One region of the Halomonas sp. NyZ770 genome, then DNA from elsewhere that is predicted to be linked to it. Evidence: predicted binding sites of a transcription regulator. Region 1 holds the regulator's gene; the other holds the start of a gene.

Region 1 (4,735 bases):
CCTGTGATACTGCAGCAGCCACCTCAACGCATCGAAGCCTCACGCATGGATGTCTGGCTGGACGACAGCCGTGTCAGTTTGATCGATAACGTGCGCGGCGTGCATCCGCCCGCCCCCCAATCTTCTCAGGAGTCGCCATGAACGCCCTGCTTCGTACGGCACTGTTCGCCCTTGCCGTTCCCATGGTGGTAGGCGTACTGCCTGCCGCCGCTCAACAACAGGCCCCCGTTGAAGTGGAAGCCGACCGCCTGGACCTGGACCAACGTGCGGGCACGGCGGTCTATACCGGCAACGTCGACATTCGCCAAGGTGAAATGCAGCTGCGCGGAGAGCGTGTCGAAATTCATCGCAACGAGGCGGGCGAGCTCTCCCGGGCCGTCGCCACGGGCGAGCGTGCCTACCTGCGCAACCAGCTGGAAGACCAGACGACGCCCATGGAAGGCTGGGCGCGGCGCATCGTCTACCATGTGTCCGAGCGGCGTGTAGAGCTGATCGACCAGGCCGAACTGACCCAGCAAGGGGATCGCTTCCAGGGTGGACGGCTCGAATACTTCATCGACCGCGGGGTGGTCCAAGCACGCTCCGATGTCAGCGGCAGCGCACCGCAACGCATCCGCATGACCTTACAGCCCGAGCAATAGAGAGAGCCCCTCGTGACAGCCATCAGCCCCGACACTGCAGCGGTCAAGACGCTCCATGCACAGCATCTGGCCAAGAGTTACAAGCGCCGCCGCGTGGTCAAGGATATCAACCTGGAAATTGCCCAAGGCAGTGTCGTTGGCCTGCTAGGCCCCAACGGCGCAGGCAAGACCACCTCGTTCTACATGATCGTCGGCCTGGTGAAGGCCGATGCTGGCAAAGTGGGCATCGACGATCTCGACCTGACCCGGGCGCCGATGCATGAACGTGCCCTGGCAGGCATCGGCTACCTGCCTCAGGAAGCATCGATCTTTCGCAAACTGTCGGTGGCCGACAATATCATGGCCATTCTGGAAACGCGTCGTGAGCTCGACCGCAGCAGCCGAGAAGCCAAGCTCGAATCTCTGCTGGAAGATTTTCACATCACCCACATTCGCGACAACCTGGGCATGAGCCTCTCGGGCGGCGAGCGGCGGCGGGTGGAGATCGCCCGCTCGCTGGCCACCGAACCTGCCTTCATTCTGCTGGATGAACCATTTGCCGGCGTCGACCCCATTTCCGTGGGCGATATCAAATCGATCATACGCGCCCTCAAGAAGCGTCATATTGGCGTCCTCATCACCGACCACAACGTGCGTGAAACTCTGGATATCTGCGATATTGCCTACATTGTTGGCGACGGACACATCATCGCCAGTGGAAACCCCCAGGAAATCCTCAATAACCAGAAGGTACGCGACGTCTATCTGGGCGCCGACTTCCGGCTTTAAACAATGGCCCACGAAGACATTTTATTTAGTGGCATGCTTATTGCACTTGCACCAAACGGAGACTCGCTCTAGGGTGGAGCTTTCTGATTAACGAGTGGTTCTCAGATGGTCATGAAAGCTTCTCTTCAACTGCGCATCGGCACACAGCTGACCATGACACCTCAGCTGCAGCAGGCCATTGCGCTGCTTCAGCTATCGACGCTGGACCTTCGTCAAGAAATTCAGCAGGCGCTGGATGCCAACCCCATGCTCGAGCAGGAAGATGAGTTTGGCGAACAGGCCGTCAGCGAGCCTCAGGAAGCCGAGTGGGCAGACAGCATCCCCAGCGAGCTTTCCGTAGACAGCGACTGGTCCGACACGTACCAGGACATGGGGAGCATGGGCGGCAGCAGCGAAGGCCCGGACTTCGAGCGTCAGGCGGCGGGGCAGAGCCTGCACGGTCACCTGCTTTGGCAATTGGCCATGACCGACTTCTCCTCCCGTGAACATGCCATCGCCGAAAGCCTCATCGATGCGCTGGATGCCAACGGCTACCTGACCCAGCCTCTCAACGACATTCGCGAGGGGCTCAAGGCACAAGGCCACGACGGCCTGAGCCAGCGCGAGGTCGAAAACACCCTGCTGCGCCTTCAGCAGTTCGAACCCACCGGAGTATTTGCCCGTGACCTGCGGGAGTGCTTGATGCTGCAGCTGGCCTCGCTGCCCGAAGACACCCCGCTGCTGATGCCTGCCAAACGCCTGGTACGCCAGTTTCTCGAAGCCCTTGGCAAGGACGACATGCGCTTGCTGAAGCGACGCCTGAGCCTCGACGACGAGCAGTTGGACGATGTCATCCGTTTAATCCGCAGCCTTGACCCCAGGCCTGGAAGCGCCTACGGCATCACCGACGACAGCTATGTCACGCCAGATCTGGTGGTACGCCACGATCACGAGGGCTGGCACCTGGAACTCAACCCGGAAGCGCTGCCTCGACTGCGTATTCAGCCCGACTACGCCAGCCTGATCAAACGCGCCGACAAGAGCCAGGACAACCAGTTTCTGAAAGAGCATCTCCAGGAGGCTCGCTGGCTGATCAAAAGCCTTTCGAGCCGCAACGACACCCTGCTGCGCGTGGGGCGCGAGATCATTGCTCGGCAGATCGGCTTTCTGGAGCATGGCGAAGAAGCCATGAAACCGCTGATTCTGGCCGATATCGCCGAAGCGGTGGAGATGCATGAATCGACCATCTCGCGGGTCACTACCCAGAAATACATTCATACCCCGCGCGGGGTGTTCGAGCTCAAGTACTTCTTCTCCAGCCAAGTCAGCGGCCAGGAAGGTGGCGACAGCCATTCCAGCACGGCCATTCGAGCACGCATCAAGAAACTGATTCAGGACGAGCCTCCGGGCAAGCCACTCTCCGACAGCCGTCTGGTCACCCTGCTGGAAGCGGGCGGCATTACCGTGGCCCGCCGCACCGTGGCCAAGTACCGTGAGTCGATGGGTATACCTTCGTCGAGTGAGCGCCGTCGTTTACGCTAGTTAAACGCTCTCGCCCAACAAACTCTCGACGAGGGCTTTGCAATGGCCCAAAAAGGGTTACAATCGAAGTACAGTCCGATGGATAAGGAGCACGTCAATGCAAGTAAACATCACTGGTCATCACGTTGAACTGACTGACGCCTTGCGTGACTACGTAAACGAAAAGCTGGAACGCGTTGAACGTCACTACGACAACATCACGACCGTCCAGGTCACCTTATCTGTTGAAAAGGAGCGCCAGCAAGCCGCCTGCACCCTGCACGCAGCAGGAGCCGACCTTCATGCCGAAGCGCTGGACAACGACATGTACGCAGCCATTGACGCCCTGGCGGACAAAATCGACCGTCAGCTCGTAAAACACAAGGAAAAAGCACAAGCCCGCGCCCAAGGCGCTGGCGTGCGTTAACCCGATGACGTTGGAAACCATTCTCCCCCCGGAGCGCGTGCTGTACGACGTGCCCGGGGGCAGCAAAAAAAGGGTGCTGGAGTTTTTCAGCACCTTTATCGCTCAAAACACGCCCAGCCTGGATAGCCAGGAAGTCTTCAGTCGATTGATTGGCCGTGAACGGCTGGGCAGTACCGGCATCGGCAATGGCGTGGCCATTCCCCACGCACGCAGTCCTCACTGCAGCACGCCCATTGCCGGTTTTCTCAAGCTGGCCGAACCCGTCGACTTCGATGCCATCGATGGTGACCCCGTCGATCTGGTGTTCGTGCTGCTGGTACCCGAAGAAGCCGATGATACGCATTTGGCGCTATTGGGTCAGGTCGCCACGATCATGAACGACGCAGCCACACGCCAGCAATTGCGCAATGTCAGCAGCCAGCGTGAACTGCTGACGCTGTTGACCGATAAGATTCGCGAGCAGGCTGCCTAGCGCAGCCTTTGCCGGGCAGCAAGGCCGTCGGTAACCCCCTATTCCTTCTCAAGCCAAGAGAGATGCGCTATGCAGCTGGTGATCATTAGCGGCCGTTCAGGGTCCGGTAAGTCCATCGCCCTACAGGCGCTGGAAGATCTTGGCTATTACGCCATCGACAACCTGCCTGCCATGCTGCTGGGCTCGCTGGTCGATGAACTGCGTCAACAGGGGGGGCGTACTCATTTGGCCGTCAGCATCGATGCGCGCAACTTGCCTACTGCACTGGAACAGTTGCCTGCTCTGCTGGAAGAACTACGCCAGCGTCAGATCCGTTTTCAGGTCATCTACCTGACCACGGACGCTCGCATTCTGCTGGAGCGCTACTCGGCCACCCGTCGGCGCCACCCGCTGACGCGCGATAGCGACATGACCCTGGAAGAGGCCATCAACAAGGAAGAAGAAACCCTGCTCGAGATTCGGGACCTGGCTGACCTGCTGATCGACACGTCGCGTCTTTCGGTACACGACCTACGCCGCCGCATCACCGATCAGGTTGCTCATCAGCGGCGTGACCAGTTGACCCTGACGTTCGAATCTTTCGGCTACAAACGGGGCGTACCCATGGATGCCGATATCGTGTTCGACGTGCGCTGCCTGCCCAACCCCTACTGGGACCCCAGCTTGCGGCAGTTCACCGGACGCGACGCCAACATCAAGGCCTTCTTGAGCGGCTACACCATCGTCGATGACATGCGTGACGATATTCATGCCTGGCTGGAGAAATGGCTACCTGCTTACCAAAGCAGTCAACGCAGCTATATGACCGTGGCCATTGGCTGTACCGGCGGACAGCATCGCTCTGTCTACATGGTCGAGCAACTGGCGCAATCGCTGGTCAAGCGCACTGGCGCTATTCAGCTCAGACACCGGGAATTGGGCTTGCAG
Region 2 (4,735 bases), 1.8 Mb from region 1:
GAGCGCCTCTCTGGCCGCGTCGGCAACCACCGGGTCATCGCCATTGGCCGCGCGATTGAGCGCCACACGGGCACGCGGATGCAGACTGCCACGCAGCGCTTCCACGCCTTCCATCTGGCCCGCTTCGGTTTGATAAATGGCCAGTGCCTGCGCTAACCGGCGCTGCACCTGGCTATCCTCTTCTTCGGCAATCAGCGCTTCCAGAGGCTCGGCCAGCGTCTCGTCCACTTCGCCCAACAGGCGCTCGGCGGAGGTACGGCGGCGTTCCACGTTGGGGGAGTAGAGATCGACCACGGCGATGGCGCTACGCAGTTGGTTGCGCAGGGCGTTGTTGATGCCGATGCGGTTGAGGTCGCGGCGGGACATCTCACCCAGCGGCGCTTCGGTCAAGGCATCGGCCACGGGCCAGTCACGCCCGGTGTTGTTCAACACCACGACGAAGCGACCCTCGCTGGTACGCTGCAGGCGGCCATCGAGCAAGGCTTGCAGCCAATCTCTGGCGCGCTCGTCGTCGCTTTGCAAAATGGCCGTAATCGCGTCGCCTTTGGCGCGGAAGTTCTCCACGTCCAGCGCTTCCAGCAGCGCCAGTGCCGCGTCGTCATCAGAAGGTGTGGTGGGGGTTTGTGCCTGCGACAACGTCGCCATGCTGAGCAGCAACAGACACAACACCCCAGAAAGGAAACGCCTCATGGGGTTCTTCCTTTGGTCATCATCAATGGGGAGAGGTAGCGTGCTCCCTTGCCGCGACGGGTCGCGGCAAGGGAAGAGTGTTACTCGGCGAGTGCCGCTTCGGCTTCTTCTGCTGCGGTGCTGCCACCGCACGAACCGTTGGCGACGTTGAAGTTGCCGCAGCGCATCGGTGCACGCCAGTCAGCAATCAGGTCGCGAGAACCCGGCAGGAAGTCCGACCAGGCATCGCCTGCCACGGTGGACGGCGTTTGCCAGACGATATCGAACTGACCGTTGTCCTGCACTTCACCGATCAACACCGGCTTGGTGATGTGGTGGTTGGGCATCATGGCGGCATAGCCACCGGAAAGGTTAGGCACGGTCACGCCGATGATCGCATCTTTCACCGCGTCCACATCGGTGGTGCCTGCCTTGCGCACCGCTTCGGCCCACATGTTGAAGCCGATGTAGTGGGCTTCCATGGGGTCGTTGGTGACCGCTTCTTCATCGCCCGTCCAGTCGATCCAGGCGTCGATGAAGTCGTAGTTGGCGTCGGTGTCCACGCTCATGAAGTAGTTCCAGGCGGCCAGGTGGCCCACCAGCGGCCCGGTATCGATACCGGACAGCTCCTGCTCACCCACCGAGAAGGCGATGACGGGAATATCCGCAGCATCGATCCCCTGGTTGGCCAGCTCACGATAGAACGGCACGTTGGCATCGCCGTTGATGGTGGAGACCACCGCCGTGGGTTTGCCCTCTTCACCGAAACGACGGATTTCAGAGACGATGTTCTGCCAGTCCGAATGGCCGAACGGGGTGTAGTTGACCATGATGTCTTCTTCGGCCACCCCGTGCTCATCCTTCAGGAAGGCTTCCAGAATCCGGTTGGTGGTACGCGGGTAGACGTAGTCGGTGCCGATCAGCGCGAAACGCTCGATCCCGACTTCGTTGATCAGGTACTCCACCGCAGGAATGGCCTGCTGGTTGGGTGCCGCGCCGGTGTAGAAGACGTTCTCGGAAGACTCTTCCCCTTCGTACTGTACCGGGTAGAACAGCAGGCCGTTCAGCTCTTCGAACACCGGCAGTACCGCCTTGCGGGATACCGAGGTCCAGTTACCGAACACCACGTCTACCTCATGCTGGGCCAGCAGCTCGCGGGCACGCTCGGCAAACAGCGGCCAGTTGGAAGCGGGGTCGACCACCACGGCTTCCAACTGACGCCCCAACAGGCCACCGGCTTCGTTCTGCTGGTCGATGAGCATTTCGACGGTGTCTTTCAGAGTCGATTCGCTGATCGCCATGGTGCCGGAGAGGGAGTGCAGAATACCTACCTTGATCGGGTCGTTGTCCTGGGCAACGGCCTGAGCGCTGGCGCCCATGATGGCGGCGGCCAGGGCGGCCGTGGCGAAACGGCCAAGGGTACGAGGGTGTGTCTTGCGTTGCGATGTGGTCACTTGAACCTCCTTGCACCCCTTGGAAGGGGCTTGTTATAGGCGCGTTGAGCGGGCATTCACCCGCCGTGGGCTAATCCACCTTTCACACTGCAAGGGGTGCGCCAGATTGAATCAAAGCCTATTAAGACAATGACAATCAGACAGTTAGCGATACTCAAAAAAAACCGCATTGCGCCAGACGCACTAACTCAGGGCAAGCCGAGAGGCGCCATGCACAGTTGTCATGCACCAGCAAAGCGCCTTGCACCAAAGAAGGGTACACGCACACAAAGAAGCGCCCGGGGTTTCCCCCGGGCGCTGACAACGCCAAAACTCACTCCATCACACCACGCAACAATCGCTTATTTGGCGGCCATGGCCTTCTGCTTGCGGCGCTTTTTCAGCAGCGGCATGCCCAGCGACAGGGCCGCAATGATCAGCAGCGACAGTGAAATGGGCTTGTCGATGAAGATGGACCAGTCACCGCCGGAAATCTGCAGTGCGCGGCGCATGGACTCTTCCATCAGGCTGCCCAGGATCAGCGCCAGAATCAGCGGCGCCGTGGGGAAGCCGAACAGGCGCAAGCCCAGGCCGATCAAACCGAAGCCCAGCAGCAGCAGCAGGTCGAAGACGCTGAAGCTCATGCCGTAGACACCGATCATGCAGAAGATCAGGATCATCGAGAGCAGCAGCGGACGCGGCATATCGAGAATCTTGGCAATCAGCGGAATCAGCGGCAGGTTGAGTACCAGCAGGAAAATATTACCGATGTACATACTGGCAATGACCCCCCAGAACACGTCCGGGCGCTGCTCCAGCATCATGGGGCCAGGCGTCACGCCCATGACCAGCAGCGCACCCAGCAGCACCGCCGTGGTGCCCGAGCCAGGCACACCCAGGGTCAGTAGTGGTACGAACGAGCCGGTACAGGCGGCGTTGTTGGCCGCTTCGGGAGCTGCCACGCCCTTGATGTTGCCCTTGCCGAAGGTGTCACCATCCTTGGCCAGGCGTTTTTCCATGCTGTAGCCCAGGAAAGAACCAATGGTGGCACCGGCCCCCGGCAGTACGCCGGTAAAGAAGCCCAGTACCGAGCTACGGCTGATGGGGCCTGCAATTTGCTTCACTTCACTGCCGCTCAGCTTGAGCGAACCGATGGCGTTACGCGGCACTTCCTTGCCACCGCCCCCACGCAGCAGCATGTAGAACACTTCCGCCAGGGCGAAGATACCCAGCGCCACGACCAGGAAGTCGATGCCGTCGAGCAGCTGAATCGAGCCAAAGGTGTAGCGCTCGGTGCCGGTTTGCATGTCGATACCGACGATCGAGATCATGATGCCGATCACCGCCGCAATCAGGCCCTTCACCAGCGATTTGTCCGACAGCGAGACGACCGCCGTCAGGCCCAGCACCATGAGCGCGAAATATTCGGGTGGCCCGAAGCTGACCGCCACCTTGGAAAGCAGCGGTGCCACCAGCATCAAGAAGATGACCGAGACCGTGCCGCCGATGAACGACGCGTAGGCGGCAATAGCCAGCGCCTTCCCCGCCAATCCCTGCTTGGCCATGGGGTAGCCATCGAAAGAGGTGGCGACCGTGCCCGCCACCCCCGGCGCATTGAGCAAGATAGAAGAGGTCGAGCCACCGAAAATGGCCCCGTAATACACACCCGCCATCAGAATCAGGCCTGATGCAGGCTCCATTGAGAAGGTGATCGGAATCATCAGCGCCAGGGCACTGATCGGGCCGAGGCCCGGCAACATACCGATGATGGTACCGGCAAACACACCGGCAAAGACGTAAGCGATATTGATGGGCTCGAGCGCGATGCCAAAGCCGTACATCAAGTTGTTCAAGGCATCCATGGGCGTATCTCTCTTAAAAAACTACGACAGGTGCGTGGGCACGGCGTATTCAGAACGGCAAGAGGCCAGTGGGCAGATACACATCCATGACGCGCGTCATGGTGAGATACAGCGCCAGGACCACCCCCAGCGAAGCCGCCAGGTTGATGCCATGGCGACGGTAGCCGTAATAGGCCGTCAACCCCGTGCACAGCAGCGTCGATGCCAACACGAAGCCCAACGGCACCAGCAGGAAGGCATAGGCGGCGATGGCCACGGCGGTGATCACGACCCGCGCCCAAGGCGTGAACAGCAGCGGGCCGTTGGTGGCCTCTTCGTCGATCTCGTCAGCGCCTGCCAGCGGTACCGGTTTTTCAAAGAAGAGCAGCCCTGCTAGCAATAACAAGGTAATTCCCAGCACTTTTGGAAACAGGTCTGAATCCACCGGGCGCGGCAGAGGAAAGGTTGGAATTTGCCAGGCCATTGCTAGATAGGCGGCAGCTAGAAGCGCCAGCACGAGGGCCAGCCACTGATTAGTGTTCAATCGAGTCATGGGGAGTCTCTCCGAAGGCGCAGATTGCGCTTACGGTCACAGGCAGTGACCCCGGGCCTGGCTGGCCCGGGGCAGCACGGTGAAGCGGGGGTTATTGAGCCAGCAAGCCCAGGTCGCTCAGGACACTGCTGAACTGTTCTTTCTGCTCATCCAGGAACGCGCCAAACGCTTCGCTATCCTGGTAGGCATCGATCCAGCCCAACTGGTCACGCGCCTGCTGCCAGCCATCGGTTTCGAGC

Evidence for each region. Region 1 encodes sigma-54, which starts transcription at its own class of promoters, with help from an activator protein. Its sites were predicted from a motif close to TGGCACNNNNNTTGCTNT; they were not measured.
Region 2: a site for sigma-54 is predicted at 2,210-2,227, ahead of urtA (urea ABC transporter substrate-binding protein). Genes of this name have one in related genera too.

What each region holds. Positions count from the first base shown of each region.
Region 1 is NZ_CP085143.1:1,530,499-1,535,233, reverse strand. Features, by position in the region: gene lptC (LPS export ABC transporter periplasmic protein LptC) at 1-141, shown strand, start outside; gene lptA (lipopolysaccharide transport periplasmic protein LptA) at 138-641, shown strand; gene lptB (LPS export ABC transporter ATP-binding protein) at 663-1,409, shown strand; gene LG409_RS06965 (RNA polymerase factor sigma-54) at 1,515-2,930, shown strand; gene hpf (ribosome hibernation-promoting factor, HPF/YfiA family) at 3,028-3,336, shown strand; gene ptsN (PTS IIA-like nitrogen regulatory protein PtsN) at 3,341-3,808, shown strand; gene rapZ (RNase adapter RapZ) at 3,878-4,735, shown strand, end outside.
Region 2 is NZ_CP085143.1:3,781,030-3,785,764, forward strand. Features, by position in the region: gene urtB (urea ABC transporter permease subunit UrtB) at 1-690, opposite strand, end outside; gene urtA (urea ABC transporter substrate-binding protein) at 771-2,123, opposite strand; gene LG409_RS17430 (tripartite tricarboxylate transporter permease) at 2,465-3,964, opposite strand; gene LG409_RS17435 (tripartite tricarboxylate transporter TctB family protein) at 4,014-4,496, opposite strand; gene LG409_RS17440 (Bug family tripartite tricarboxylate transporter substrate binding protein) at 4,588-4,735, opposite strand, start outside.